2 regions of the Mycoplana sp. MJR14 genome follow, and region 1 is predicted to be linked to the other one. Evidence: predicted binding sites of a transcription regulator. Region 1 holds the regulator's gene; the other holds the start of a gene.
What was found. The regulator LexA, encoded in region 1, represses DNA repair genes until DNA is damaged. The targets are predictions, from matches to a motif close to TGTTCNNNNTGTGTTCNG.
Positions count from the first base shown of each region.

Region 2: the regulator LexA is predicted to act here: its motif matches at 1,695-1,712, upstream of P0086_RS03755 (YifB family Mg chelatase-like AAA ATPase).

Region 1 covers NZ_JARGEO010000006.1:162,637-170,413, forward strand. Annotated here, with positions in the region: gene lexA (transcriptional repressor LexA) at 569-1,279, shown strand; gene P0086_RS16015 (ComEC/Rec2 family competence protein) at 1,260-3,890, opposite strand; gene gltA (citrate synthase) at 4,193-5,482, shown strand; gene lpxB (lipid-A-disaccharide synthase) at 5,513-6,697, opposite strand; gene lpxI (UDP-2,3-diacylglucosamine diphosphatase LpxI) at 6,694-7,572, opposite strand; gene lpxA (acyl-ACP--UDP-N-acetylglucosamine O-acyltransferase) at 7,578-7,777, opposite strand, start outside.
Region 2 covers NZ_JARGEO010000001.1:763,403-771,179, forward strand. Annotated here, with positions in the region: gene dnaA (chromosomal replication initiator protein DnaA) at 1-86, opposite strand, end outside; gene rpsT (30S ribosomal protein S20) at 963-1,229, opposite strand; gene P0086_RS03755 (YifB family Mg chelatase-like AAA ATPase) at 1,876-3,408, shown strand; gene cysK (cysteine synthase A) at 3,681-4,649, opposite strand; gene P0086_RS03765 (LysE family translocator) at 4,833-5,450, opposite strand; gene P0086_RS03770 (DNA starvation/stationary phase protection protein) at 5,759-6,277, shown strand; gene P0086_RS03775 (DMT family transporter) at 6,335-7,231, opposite strand; gene P0086_RS03780 (Lrp/AsnC family transcriptional regulator) at 7,355-7,777, shown strand, end outside.

The DNA.
Region 1 (7,777 bases):
TATGCGTGGTGGAACTAACCAGTCCACGCCGGCCGGCGGATTCGAGGTGCGCGATCCGCCGGAGCCGGCGGACTGCTCCATTTCCATTTCTCTGACATAGTTGGCCGCACCTATAACGGTCTCCTTCCGGTCGAGTTACCTTGGTAGCCAGCTGAAGAACGAAAAGAGAACACACCGCTACGATCTTTGCAACTCAACTCCGTAGCACGTTCACGTATCATTCCGTATGGGCCGATACGAGATAGGCGTCAATGCACTGAAAAAACGGGAGTTTTTGGGATCAATTGGGATGAGTAGTGACCGGCGAAATAGAATTTCAAGACCGGTTCCCTAAACCACTCGGACACTCTTCCATTGGCCCGGCGCGACAAGTTGTGTCGGCATCGGGTGCCTTGTACACCCCAGAGCGGCGCACAGCGACTTTATAGCCGTTCGCCAGCGGCCGTCAACGTCCCACCACATGGCCTGTCCGGAGCGTCGAATTCACTGAATTTTAGCCACTTGCGGAACACAAATGGAACAGATAGTGTTTGTTCCGTATTTGTTTCACGATTCTGGGTGACGAGCCATGCTGACCCGCAAGCAACAGGAACTGCTTCTCTTCATCCACGAGCGGATGAAGGAGACGGGAATTCCGCCGTCGTTCGACGAGATGAAGGATGCGCTCGACCTGGCGTCGAAGTCCGGCATCCATCGGCTCATCACCGCACTCGAGGAGCGCGGCTTCATCCGCAGGTTGCCCAATCGCGCCCGCGCGCTGGAGGTCATCAAGCTGCCGGAGGCCTATTCGCCTAGCCTGAAGGCGCGGCGCGGCTTCTCGCCCTCCGTCATCGAAGGCAGCCTCGGCAAGGAAAAGCCGGCGCCGGAACGGCCGCAGGCTCCGGCATCGGAGAGCTCCGTTGCCGTGCCGGTGATGGGCCGGATCGCCGCCGGCGTGCCGATCTCCGCCATCCAGAACAACACCCACGATATCTCCGTGCCGGCGGAAATGCTGGGCGGCGGCGAGCACTACGCGCTGGAGGTTCGGGGTGACTCGATGATCGAGGCGGGCATCCTCGACGGCGATACGGTGATCATCCGCAATGCCGGAACGGCCAACCCCGGCGATATCGTGGTGGCGCTCGTCGACGACGAGGAGGCGACCCTCAAGCGCTTTCGCCGCAAGGGCGCCTCGATCGCGCTGGAGGCTGCCAACCCGGCCTACGAGACGCGGATTTTCGGCCCCGATCGCGTCAAGATCCAGGGCAAGCTGGTCGGTCTCATTCGTCGCTATCATTGACGCCGCGGGTTCGGTCCGGATCCCAGAAGCTGTCGGAGCGCCAGTCGTAGAGGCGATGGCGGTTCCAGGGGCGGTGGATCTGGACGACGGCCGGCGTGATGGACATGTCGCGCCCTGCCCCGCCACCAGGGCCCGTCGATGCGATCTCCAGGGCGCCGGTCAGGCGCAGGTTTTGCCGGCCGATCAACGGGGTTCCGTTGCTGCAGGCGCGTCCGCCGCGATGGCGCGGGGCAATCACGATATCGGCGCTGTCGCATGCCGCGGCCAGGTGGATCGGATCCTCCAGCCAGATCACCCGCCAGCCGGCGGCAGCGACGCCGGCACACCACGCCTGCCGGCGGCAGACGAAGCGCTTCTGCGCGGCCGCCAGGGAGAAGGCCGCGTCGAACGCCCCGCCCATCGTGCCGGCCCCGGCCGGAGACCGCCCGGAGACCCCGGGGCCGGATGCCGCAGCCTCGGGCGGCGATATGGAGTTGTCCTCGCCTAGTTGCCCGTCACGCAATCTACCGTTACCCGATTGCCTGTCAGGCGATTGCCCACCGACCGATCGCCCGTCGCCCTGTCGACCGGTTGGCCCCGTGGCTCGGCCGCCCGCTGTTGAGCTTGCAATACCCCCACGCTCGCGTTCCCCGCTTTCGAGTGTCGCAGGCGCCCGGTGTTCCTTAAGCCGAAGCGCATACCGCCATTGATCGTAGATGAAGCCCGGGGGCTGCCGGCGATTGGTCGCAGCCTCACGGTCGTGGACGAGCGCCACCAGCGTTCCGTCCTCGGACACCAGCACTTGCGGCGCCGGCTGTGCGGGCGGGAAGAAAGCCAGACCGGCGCCTGCGACGAGCGGCAGGAGGGCGAGTGCTGCGATCTGTGTCCGGAACAGGCAGGCGATCGCCCCACCCGCGGCCAGGAGGGCGAAGGAAAGCGGCGGCAGGCGTCCGGTGACGATCTCGCCGCCCCAACCGGACACGAGATGCGCCAGGGCGATGATGGCTTCGATGCCCATTCCCATCACCTCGAGGGGAATGCCTTCGAGGCCGAACGGCATCAGCAGCATGGCGACGACCCCCATCGGCATCACCACGAGGGAGATGATCGGCATGGCGAGCAGATTGCCGGCAAGCCCGTAGGCGGGAATCCGATGGAAGTGACCGACGGAATAGGCGAGCGTGGCAAGGCCGCCGATCACGGAAGTGAGCAGCAGGCCGGCGACGAATCCGCTCGCGTGCCGCGTCAGCCGCCGACCGCGTGCGGCCGGTCGGTCGCCGGTGGCACCCCGGTCCCGCCAGGCGGCATAGCCGGCCACGAGCCCGAGGGTCGCGGCATAGGACATCTGGAAGCCGGGACCGGTGACGGCCGAGGGCGTGACCGACAGGATGACGATCGCCGACAGGGCGATGTTTCTCAGGCTGATGGCGGAGCGATCGACGAGGACGGCGAGCAGCATGATGACGATCATCAGCCAGGAACGGACGGCCGAGACGGCGCCCCCGGAGATCAGGATGTAGAGGGTGACGGTGACGAGACCGCCTGCCGCGGCGACCTTCTTGATCGGGTACCGCTCGGCCGCGCCGGGCAGAAGAACCAGCGCCAGGCGCGCCCCGACCAGGAACGTGCCGGCCGCCAGCACCATGTTCAACCCGGAGATCGCCAGCACATGTGCAAGGCCCGCCTGGCGCAGCGCCTCGACCGTCGCCGGGCTGATCCCCCGCTGCTCGGCGGTGACGAGAGCGGCGGCGATGGCGCCTGCGTCGCCGCCGATCCGGTCGCGGATCCGCGTCGTCAGCGCCCCGCGCCAGCTTGCCATCGTCTCCTGCGCGCCGGCAAGCCAGGAACGCCCCCGGTCCTCATCGGCCAAGGATGTCGCTGCAGGCTTCCCATAGAAGTAGCCGATCGCGCCGGTACCGGCGAAGTATGCATCGAAGGCGAAGTCGTTCAATCCCGGCAAGGCTGCGCCCGACGGCGGGCCGAGGCGCGCGCGCCCCGAGATGCCCTCCCCGACCGAGATCGGCGCGTGCCGGCTGCGCGCCACGAGATTGACGATGGCCGGCGGCCGGCGCAACGTCGGCTTCTCGGTGGAGAGCACAGAAATGCGATAGCGCATCCGCCCGCGGTCGTCCGCCTCGCCGGCCAGCACGCGTCCGGCAAGTGTGGTCGTCACCGGCTGATCGAGCAGCACGGTCGAAAGCCGCGCCGTCTCGATGGCCGCGAGCGTCAGCCCGGCAACGAACAGAAAGCCGGTGCGCGCCGCAACGGAATGGACGCCGCCACGATGCCACCAGCGGGCAGCCAGGATGACGGTTCCCACCAGCATGGCTGCGAGCAGCAGCGGCGGGAGGTCACGGGGAAGTGCGTACCATGTCCAGCCCCCTGCCCCGAGCGCGACGGGCACGAACAGGAAAGGCGTGCCGTAGTCGCATTCCCGCTGCCAGGCCGCGGCGAAGGACGATCGTGCGCGGGCGGCCACCGGGGCCAGCCGGAGCACCATCGCCCGCCCGGAAGCCGGCCGGGAAAGGCCCGGAAACGGCCGGGCGACGAGGGTCCCGGCCGGCGTCGTCGCCGAAGCAGCCTCCGGCGCTGCGGCCCGTTGTGCGACCTCGCTGGCAGTCCGCTCCCCCATCCCGAAGATCCCGGCGTCAGACCATCGGATAATGCAACTTCAGATTTTGTCAGGCAATCCCGATTTTGCGGCCGATTGGCCGGCATTCCGCGAAAGAATGCCCCCTCCCTAATTTCACGGCCTCGCCCACAAGTTGCTTGCAACTGGCGCGGAAGAGTAGATATTGCCATCCGGAATGTCCGATTTTGCATCGCACAACTATGCCTTTCGTCCTGCTTGGCAGGGCGTCGCAAATGGGTTAGCAAAGCGGCACCGCCAAGTTCGGGCACGCTCCGTGCCCTCTTAATTCAATGGAGGTCCTCATGACGGGAAAGAGCGCGGACGTCACAATCGGTGACAAGACGGTGGAGTTGCCACTGCGAACCGGGAGTATCGGGCCCTCGGTCATGGATATCGGCACGCTCTACAAGCAGACCGGCGCGTTCACCTACGATCCCGGCTTCACGTCCACGGCCTCCTGCGAATCCAAGATCACCTACATCGACGGTGACGAAGGCGTGCTGCTGCACCGCGGCTACCCGATCGAACAACTGGCCGAGCACGGCGATTTCCTGGAAGTCTGCTATCTGCTTCTGTACGGCGAACTGCCGACGAAGGCGCAGAAGGACGACTTCGACTATCGCGTCACTCATCACACGATGGTGCACGAGCAGATGTCGCGGTTCTTCACCGGCTTCCGCCGCGACGCGCATCCCATGGCCGTGATGTGCGGCTGCGTCGGCGCGCTGTCGGCGTTCTACCACGACTCCACCGACATCACCGATCCGCACCAGCGCATGGTCGCCTCGCTGCGGATGATCGCCAAGATGCCGACGATCGCCGCGATGGCCTACAAGTACCACATCGGCCAGCCGTTCGTTTATCCGAAGAACGATCTCGACTACGCCTCGAACTTCCTGCGCATGTGCTTCGCGGTGCCTTGCGAGGAATATGTGGTCAATCCGGTGCTGGCGCGCGCCATGGACCGCATCTTCATCCTGCACGCCGATCACGAGCAGAACGCCTCGACCTCGACGGTGCGCCTGGCCGGCTCCTCCGGCGCCAATCCGTTCGCCTGCATCGCCGCCGGCATCGCCTGCCTCTGGGGCCCGGCCCACGGCGGCGCCAACGAGGCTGCGCTCAACATGCTGGCCGAGATCGGCACCGTCGACCGGATCCCGGAATACGTCGCCCGCGCCAAGGACAAGAACGATCCGTTCCGCCTCATGGGCTTCGGTCACCGCGTCTACAAGAACTACGACCCGCGTGCGCGCATCATGCAGAAGACCACGCACGAGGTCCTGGGCGAACTCGGCATCAAGGACGATCCGATGCTCGAGGTCGCCATCGAGCTGGAGCGCATCGCGCTCACCGATGAATACTTCATCGAGAAGAAGCTCTATCCGAACATCGACTTCTACTCGGGCATTACGCTGAAGGCGCTCGGCTTCCCCACCACCATGTTCACCGTGCTGTTCGCGCTGGCGCGTACCGTCGGCTGGATCGCGCAGTGGAACGAAATGATCGAGGATCCGGAACAGCGCATCGGCCGCCCGCGCCAGCTCTATGTCGGCGAACCGAAGCGGGACTACGTGCCGGTCTCCAAGCGCTGAGACGAGGTCGACAAATCAGAAAAAGCCCGGTCAGAACAGACCGGGCTTTTTTTCTTTCAGCAGGGTGACGATCACGTCTGCCGCCTTGTCGCCAGGCGCGCGCGCGTCCTGCATGCGGTCATGGACGAGATCGAACCCCTCCAGCATCGACTGGCGCTGCAGCGTCGCATGCGAGAGCCGGACCGCCCAGCGGGCAAGGCTGCCGGGGCGGGCCATCTCGTTCAGGTATTCCGGGATCACGGCATAGTCGGCGATCAGATTGGGCAGTGCCCCCGTCCAGGTCTTGATCTTGCTCGCCATCAGCTTGGCGATCCAGTCGACCTTGTAGCAGGACACGACCGGCACCCGAGCCAGCGCCAGTTCGAGCAGGACCGTACCGGAGGCGGCGATCGCCACGTCGGCATCGCCAAAGGCCTGCCATTTCTCGGCACTGGAGACCGTCACGGCCGGCTTCACCTGCCAATCGGCCACCAGGCTGCGAACCAGGTCCGCCTGTCGGGGAACGGTCGGCAGGCGGAACGCGAACGGCACAGGTCCGGCGGAAAGCTCGGCCACCATGTCCTTGAAGACCGGCAACAGCCGGGTTATCTCGCCGGAACGCGAGCCCGGCAGAAGCAGGCAGGTGCGCTGTTCGCCGCTGTCGAGCGCCGGCGCGGTCTTTTGCAACTGCTTCGCCCGCACCGCCTGCACGTCCGGATCACCGGCCAGCCTGTGCCCGACATAGGTGGTCGGCGGCCCGCCCAGACGCGCCATCACCGCCGGCTCGAACGGCAGCACCGCGAGCACGTGGTCGACATAGGCTCGCATGCGCGGCGCGCGCTCCTCCTTCCACGCCCAGACGCTGGGGCAGACATAGTTGACCACCGGAAGATCCGGCAGCTGCCTGCGGACCTTGCGGGCAACGCGGTGGGTGAAATCCGGGCTGTCGATGATGACCAGCATATCCGGCCTTTCGGCAACGATCGCAGACGCGGTCTCCCGGATCCGCCGGATCAGCTTCGGCAGTTTCGCCAGGACCTGCGAGAACCCCATGATCGAGAGTTCGGAATAGTCGAACAGGGACTTCAGGCCCTCTGCCTGCAGCGCCTCGCCGCCGACGCCGCAGAGCGCGATTTCGCCCGGCCATTGCCGGCGGAGCGCTGCGACCAGATCGCCGCCCAGAAGATCGCCGGAAACCTCGCCGGCGATGACGGCCAGTTTCAGCGGTCGGCTCATCGGTGCCCTCCTGCGGCGCGCGGCAGGATGCCTGTCACGAAGAGGCCGGCACGGTCGGCCTCTTCGACGAGCGCCGCCCGGTCGAGCACCAGCGAGCGACCCGCCTCGCAGGCGATGCCCGCAAGCCCGGCCTCGGCCGCCCGCCGCACGGTGCCGAGTCCGATCGACGGCAGATCGGCCCGGCGGTCCTGGTCGGGCTTGCACAGCTTGACCAGCACGCCCTTGCGGCGGCGCGAGATGCGGCCGTCGCGCCGGAGGCTTGCTACCCGCTCCAGCATCAGATCGGTGCCCTCCGCGCCCTCGAGCGCGACCACCCTGCCCCCCACAGCAACCGCACCCTGTCCGACGTCGAGCGAGCCGAGGGCCAGCGCTGCGGCAGAAGCCGCTGCGATGTCGCGCTGTGCCTCCTCGTCCGGCCTGACCGCGCCGACCGGGCCTTCCGCAGCCAGAAGCTCGGGTGCGATCTCGTCGGCGCCGACAACGCGCACGCCGTTCGCCTCGATCAGCCGGATCACCATCTTAAGCACGGTATCATCGCCGCCGGTCAACAGCGTCCGCACGATGCCCGGCACCTGCATCAAGGTCCTGACGGTGGGGCGGATGTCACGCCACTCCGGCCGTCGCCGGACCGAACCGGACAGCACGGCCCGATCGATGCCTTCGCTGGCAAAGATGCGGCTGATGCCGGCATAATCGCCGACGCCGACGCCGGCATGGTCGAACTCCGACCAGTCCTGCTCGGCCTCGTTGGAAAGCGCGAGAATGAAGGGATCTTCGCCATGCACCCTGGCGGCGCGGGCGACATGCACCGGCAGCAGTCCGCCGCCGGCGATGATGGCCAGCCGCCCTGCGCCTTCGGGGCGGCGCTCCGCCATGCCGTTCAGGCCTTGCCGCGGTTCGGCGAGGAAAGCGCGCGATCGCTGTCCGCGCCGATGAAGTCGAGGATGTGCATGACCGGAACGCAGTCCGCATACTCCTCGCGGATGGCCGCAGCGTTGTTGCGGATCGATCCCTCGCCCTCGAAGATCGCCTTGAAGGCGCGGCGGACGCGATGGATCGTCGCCTTGTCCATCCCCGACC
Region 2 (7,777 bases), on a different contig from region 1:
GCCTTCTCGCTTCCGTCTGCGATTGCCCTCAGTGCATCTTCCCCGTTTGCATATGCACCGACAGACGTGGCCGTATTTGCTTGCATTGTGCCGCCTTTCAAGTTCAGTCGACGCACCGGCATTTCATGCCGGCGCCGCATGGTCCATCCTCAGCCGCCTCTGCCGGAGCCATCGGCAACGCGGACTCGGTTTCGCCGGTCGCATCGCCCCACTCCTGAACGCGACCAGCAAACAGGGGCCTCGACGCGCCGGCCGATGGCCAACCGTCTTGCGCCCATCCGGCAGCGCGAACTCCTCGTACAGATCGCGCGACCGTCATTCTCACTCATACTCACGCTCGTCCACCTGCCCCCTGCCGCCGTCCTCGCAACGACAACGGGCGAAGCAGGCCAACGGCAAAGTCTTACCGTTCCGGCCAAAACCCAATCGGGGTAGCCGGCCGCCTGCTTCAGGTGTCCGATGAACCGGAGCTATGCACTCCGCACAGGGGTGAAACATCCGCGCACCAGCCTTTCACGGCAGTGTTTGGCGTCTCGTCTACGCTTGTGTGTGCGCCCCCTGTGGAAGGCATTTAGGCAGGATCAAACGGCAAGATCAATGCCGAATTTTCAGCAAAATCGACGCACGGCCGTTGACTCCTTTGAGCCAATTTGTCTCGGAAACCGGGGGCCGCAAAAGAATCCATTATGAATCAATGGCTTTGTTTCGTCGGCTATTTCAACGAGAGCGGGAATCGAAAAAAATAATTATTTTCTTGACTCGCGGTCCGCCGCAATTGCCCCCACCCCAGGTGGCGGCCTCGCGCTCATCCTCTTATAAATATATGAATTTGCTGTCTTTTTTCTGTCATGCCGCTGACATGAGCCAGCCTTGCGCGTTAACCATAGCGGCACCAAAAACGCAAAGAAAAAGCCCGGCGAAAACGCCGGGCTCTATCAAAATCGCATAGCTACTGCTGCAAATCAGGCAGAAAGGGCTTTCACGCGATGAGCGAGTCGCGAAACCTTGCGGGAGGCCGTGTTGGCATGAACGACACCCTTGGTGGCTGCGCGCATCAGCTCCGGCTGTGCGGCCTTCAGTGCGGCGGCAGCTGCCACCGCGTCGCCGGCGGCCAGTGCCTCCTCGACCTTGCGGACGAAGGTGCGGACACGCGAGCGGCGAGCCTTGTTGATCTCAGTGCGGCGAGCGATCTTGCGGGTCGCCTTTTTCGCCGAAGTCGTATTGGCCATGGATGCCTCTCTTGAAACCGGACACGAACTCCGCCTTCGCCGTGCCGGGTCACTGCGACCTGTCATCCAAGCAATTCGGGAGCACTATCGGAAAACCTTGGAAGGGGCTTTCCAAACTGTGGGGCGGCGTATAGCGGGAATTGGCAGGCCCGTCAACGAGCAAATTGCAGAAATGCGGCGGCAATCCGAGCCGGACCGATTCAGAATGCGGGCTTTGCGCCGTCCGGCCGCCCCCGCCCGCTCGCCCGCCCCTGTCGGCCGCGCCCACGCACAGGGCCAACCTGGTTTGCCGACGAGCAACCGGCCGGGCGTTCCGGCGCCTGCATCGCCCCCTCGGCAACCGCCAGCCGACTCTGCGGCAGGCGCGCCGCCCGGCTCTTTTCGCCCGGCACAAGGTCGACAAATTGCCGCGGCTGTTCCGCCTCCACAACCGCTTACATCCTGCGCGGGAACAATTCGCGCGTTTGTTCGATAATTGTTCTTGTTATATTCTTTTTCTCGTGCCATGGTAGCAACCGTGACTTGAGGGCCGATCGAAGACAACCCCTGCGATGCGCCGGATCCGACCGCGCCGGCCGGCAGGCTCGGACGTCTCCATCCTCCTCCCTTTCGAGCGGCATGATGCCGGCCTATTTCGGGGTTTGTCATGGTGGCACGGGTAAGCACGGTAGCGTTTCAGGGCATCGACGGCGTTCCGGTCGACGTCCAGGTGATGGTGGCACCGGGGAAGATCGGGATGCAGATCGTCGGCCTGCCGGACAAGGCGGTCGCTGAAAGCCGGGAACGCGTGCAGGCCGCCCTGCATGCCTCGGGGCTCTCGCTGCCGGCCAAACGGGTGACCGTCAACCTTGCGCCGGCGGATCTGCCCAAGGAGGGGAGCCACTTCGACCTGCCGATCGCGCTCGGCCTGATGGCGGCGCTCGGCGCCATACCGGCCGATGCGCTGGAGGGCTATGTCGTCATCGGCGAGCTCAATCTCGACGGCACGATCGCCGCCATCGCCGGCGCCCTTCCGGCCGCGATCGGCGCCAACGCGCTCGGCAAGGGCCTGATCTGCCCGGCCGACAGCGGCGCGGAGGCCGCCTGGGCCGGCGCGCAGCTTGACATCGTCGCCCCGCGCAGCCTGATCGCGCTCGCCAACCACTTTCGCGGCACGCAGGTGCTGTCGCGCCCCGAGCCGGCGATCCGCGCCGCGCCGGCCGACCTGGCCGATCTCGCCGACATCAAGGGACAGGAGAGCGCCAAGCGGGCGCTGGAGGTCGCCGCCGCGGGCGGCCACAACCTCCTGATGGTCGGCCCGCCGGGATCGGGCAAGTCGATGCTGGCGGCCCGCCTGCCCTCCATCCTGCCGCCGCTGTCGCCGGCGGAACTGCTGGAGGTCTCGATGATCCATTCGATTGCCGGCCAGCTGGCCGGCGGCCGCCTGTCCGATCGCCGGCCCTTTCGCGCCCCGCACCATTCGGCGACCATGGCCGCGCTCGTCGGCGGCGGCCTGCGCGCCCGCCCGGGCGAGGCCTCGCTCGCCCATCACGGCGTCCTGTTCCTCGACGAGTTTCCCGAGTTCGCGCCGCAGGTGCTGGACGCGCTGCGCCAGCCGCTCGAATGCGCCGAATGCGTGATCGCCCGCGCAAATCACCGCGTCAGCTATCCGGCCGCGATCCAGCTGGTCGCGGCCATGAACCCCTGCCGCTGCGGCATGGCGGGTGAGCCGGGGCAATCCTGCCCGCGCGGCCCGCGCTGCATGGCCGACTACCAGGCGCGCATCTCCGGCCCGCTGCTGGACCGGATCGACATCCGCATCGACGTGCCGGCGGTGTCTGCGGCCGACCTGATCCGGCCGATGCCCGCCGAACCCAGCGCCGTCATCGCCCGCCGCGTCGCCCGGGCGCGCGAGGCCCAGCGCGATCGCTTCGCCACCCTCGGCCATCCGCAGGTCGCCACCAATGCGCGTGCCTCGACGGCGCTGATCGAACGCATCGTCGAGCCGGATCCGGGCGGGCTGCAGCTCTTGCGGGACGCGGCGGAAAAGATGCGGTTCTCCGCCCGCGGCTACCACCGGGTTCTCAAGGTCGCGAGAACACTCGCCGACCTGGACGGGAAGGACATCGTCGGGCGCATCCATCTCGCCGAGGCGATCTCCTACCGCATCGTTGGCGAACGGCTGGCCGCGGCCGCGTGAGAGGCGCCTGAAGAACGCCGGCCGTCGGTGCGACGGCCAGACGGGGTGGCCAGGCCGGGTGGCCAAACGGGGCGTCCAGATCGGATGGCCAGACGGGACGGCCAGGTGGGAGAGCCAGGTGGGGTCGCGCCGCGATGCGTCGTCCGGCGGCAGGCCGGCTTCACGCAGCGATGCGCTCCCGTGCCGTCCGCTCCTGCACGATGCGCCCGGAGGGCCAGAGGACCGGCGCTCCGGGGGGCGCGCCGATCGCCTTGCTCCGGGCGGCGGACCGATCAGCCGCCGAGGCCTTCGAACAGGGCCGTCGAGAGATAGCGTTCCGCAAAGGAGGGAATGATGACGACGATGGTCTTGCCCGCGTTCTCGGGGCGGCTGCCCACCTTGATCGCCGCGGCCAGGGCGGCGCCTGAGGAAATGCCGACCGGCACGCCCTCGAGCTTGGCCACCAGCCGGGCGTTCTCGAAGGCCTCGTCGTTGGTGACGGTGACGACCTCGTCATAGATCTTGGTGTCGAGGATGGCGGGCGCGAAGCCCGCGCCGATCCCCTGGATCTTGTGCGGTCCGGGATTGCCGCCGGAAAGGACCGGGCTGTCGGCCGGCTCGACGGCCACGACCCTGAGCCCCGGCTTCTTCGCCTTCAGCACCTGGCCGGCGCCGGTGATCGTACCACCGGTGCCGATGCCGGAAACGAGGATGTCGACCGCACCGTCGGTATCGTTCCAGATCTCCTCGGCCGTCGTCTTGCGATGGATCTCGGGGTTGGCGGGATTTTCGAACTGCTGCGGGATGACCGCGTCGGGCAGCGTCGCGACCAGTTCCTCGGCCTTGGCGATCGCCCCCTTCATACCCTTCGCCCCCTCGGTCAGCACGAGTTCCGCGCCGAGCAGCGCCAGCATCTTGCGGCGCTCGATCGACATGGTCTCGGGCATGGTCAGGATCAGCTTGTAGCCCTTGGCGGCAGCGGCGAAGGCGAGGGCGATGCCGGTGTTGCCCGAGGTCGGCTCGACCAGCGTCGTCTTGCCGGGGACGATCCTGCCCTGCGCCTCGAGCGCCTCGATCATGGCCACCCCGATGCGGTCCTTCACCGAGGCGATCGGGTTAAAGAACTCCAGCTTGGCCAGAAGATTGGCCTTGACGCCCTTCTCCTTCGCCAGCTTGTCGAGACGGACGATCGGGGTATCGCCGATCGTCTCCGTGATGGACGCATAGACGCGCCCGCGGCCGGGCTTGCGGATCTCAGGCATTTCGGTCTCCCTTTCCTTCTGCTGTTGGAGGGAGAATAGGTTGTAAGGCACCGGCCGACCAGTGTCAGATCATCCACGCGCCGCCGTCAGACCGGAAAAAACGCTTTCCATTCGGGTTGAGGACAGATCTTTATTTCACGCAAGGCGCGTCGCGGCCCGTCGCCAACGCGCGCTCTGCGGATTTCACGCCGCCCGCGTTGCGATATAGGCGGCCGTGCTGGCGAGGACGCCGGCGGCAACGCGATTGAGCGCCCGCAGGGCGGCCGGCTTCTTCAGCAGCAGCCGGGCGCGGGAGGCGAGCGCCATATAGGGCACCAGCACCACCAGCAGCACGATGAAGGTCGCCGCCAGGAGCAGCCCGTATTCGTTGGGACCGATCGCGGCGAGATCGATCAGCGTCGGCACGAGCGCGACGTAGAAGAGCATCGTCTTCGGATTTCCGAGCGTCACCAGAAGCCCCGACAGGAACGACATCGCCATGCTGGACGAGCTCCGCGCCTTGATCTCCTGCGGCACGAGCCCGGTCGTCCAGAGCTTCCAGGCGATATAGCCGAGGTAGAGGGCGCCGGCGATCTTGATCGCCATGAAGGCGGTCGTGAACGTCTGCGCGATGAAGGCGAGCCCCAGGATCACCGCCGTCAGGTAGATCATGTCGCCGAGGATCAGCCCCAGCCCCATGAAGAACGTCTCCCGGAAGCCGGAGCCGAGCGCGCGGGCCACGATTGCGGTGATGCCTGGCCCCGGGATCGCGGCTGCGATGAACAGGGCCCCGCTATAGGCCAGCAATGCTGCAAGTGTCATGGCTACCGCTCTTCAATGGATGTCGCCGACTTTCTCGGCCGCCCCTGTCTACGCCGCCGCCGATCCCGTTTCAAGCGGGCCTGCCCGGGTGCCGCGCGCCTGCCGCCTGCGCGCGGTGGAAGCAGCCGGATGCGCCCCGATGTCACATGGCCAAGAAGGAGCGCTGATAGGAAGCATGCAGCCGTTGAAGAACAGGCGTCTGCGCCCTAGCTTGTCTTCGCCGGCGACCGCCGGCCGTTAGCGATGCCGCAGGCACTGTCCCGGGCCGGCACCCCTCATTCTCGCGCCAGAAACAAAGGAGAGACTCCATGTCCACCGGTTCCGCCGAAAAGCGCAGAACTGCCCCGCTCAAGACGCCGTCGGGCCTCGCCTCCAACGCGATCACCGACATATCCGCCGCGCTGACGACGCTGCTCGCCGACATGTTCGCGCTCTACCTGAAGACCAAGAACTTCCACTGGCACGTCTCCGGTCCGCATTTCCGCGACTACCACCTGCTGCTCGACGAGCAGGCCGCACAGATCTTCGCCACGACCGACGACATCGCCGAGCGCGCCCGCAAGATCGGCGGCACGACGCTCCGCTCGGTCGGCCATGCCGCGCGCCTGCAGCGCATCCCGGACAACGATGCCGACTACGTCACCCCGGGCGACATGCTGGCCGAGCTCCTGGAGGACAACAAGCATCTCGTCTCGCTCCTGCGCGAGACGCACGACCTCTGCGACGAGCACAACGACGTCGCCACCGCGAGCCTGCTCGAAAACTGGATCGACGAGGCCGAGCGCCGCACCTGGTTCCTGTTCGAAACGACGCGGCAGGCAAAGTAGCCCGCAGATGTCACTGGCGTTCCGGCCGCCGCAGGGCGGCCGGTTGTTGCCGGAAAGCTAGCGCGACACCGGTGCGCCCCGGAAGAGCCGCCCCGGCGACCAGCCGAGGTTCATCCCCATCGCCGCCAGCAGGATCACCGCCGCGCCGGCGACCTGCACGGGCTCGAGCGCGTGCCCGAGCGCAAGCCGATCGGTCGCGATCGCTGCGACCGGATAGAGGAAGGAGAGAGCGCCGGTGATGTGCGTCGGCAGCTTCTGGATCGCGCCGTAGAGCAGGACATACATCAGCCCCGTATGCACCAGACCGAGGGCGGCGATGCTGGACCAGGCCGAAGCCGTGGCCGGCATTGTGGAAAAATCCGCAAGCGGCGCCAGGAGGACCGTGCCAGTGCAGACCTGGACGAGCGCGATCAGATGCGGCGGGGTGCCCTTCAGGCCCTTGGCCGCGATCGCGGCGAGCGCATAGAAGAAGGCCGCGCCGAGGGACAGGGCGATCCCGAGTGCGTATTCGCTGCCGCCGCCGCCCGGCCCCGCCTGCACGATCGCAACCATGCCGGCAAACGACAGCGTGAGCCAGAACAGCTTGGTCGCGGTGATCCTTTCGCCGAGAAACAGCGCGCCGAGGCCCAGCAGCATGAAGGGCTGGGTGTTGTAGACGGTCGTCGCGATCGAGATCGATGCCAGCGGATAGGCCGCAAAGAGCAGGACCCAGTTGGCGACGATGGCGACGCCGCCGGCGACGGCGATGGCGAGACGGCGTCCGGTCAGAAGGCCAGAGCGCAGATAGCCGAGATAGCCGCACACCAGCGCCAGGCACACCGCGCCGATCGCGCAGCGCCAGAAGACGACGTTGATCACGGGCTGATGGGAAGCCAGGACGAACAGGCCGATCGTTCCCGAAATCAGCATGGCCGCCGTCATCTCGAGTGCGCCTTTACGGGTGGTTCTGTCCATGGTCTCGATCCTTTCAAACAAGGCGGCCAGAATAAAAGTCCGCATTGATCGCTTCCATGATTTTAATTAGGATGATCCCCATTCTAGCCTTATTATGTGAGGCGATCTCGTGAGAAATGTTTCATGACCCTGGACGACACCGACAGGCGGCTGCTGTCGCTGCTGGCAGAAAACGGGCGGCTTTCGCTGAAGGAGCTGGCGGCCGCCACCGAGCTTTCGTCTCCGAGCGTCGCGGAGCGGCTGCGCAAGCTCGAGGAGCGCGGCGTGATCGGCGGCTTCACCATCGACGTCAATGCCCGCACGCTCGGCTATGCGCTCCAGGCAATCGTGCGGGTGCGGCCGATGCCGGGCCAGTTGCACATCGTCGAGCGGCTGATCCAGGAGATGCCGCAATGCGTCGAGTGCGACAAGGTCACCGGGGACGACTGCTTCATCGTGCGTCTCCAGCTACGCAGCATGGAAGAGCTGGACATGCTGCTCGACGGCATCGCCGAGCGCGCGCAGACCAACACGTCCATCGTCAAGTCCACGCCGGTGAAGCGGCGC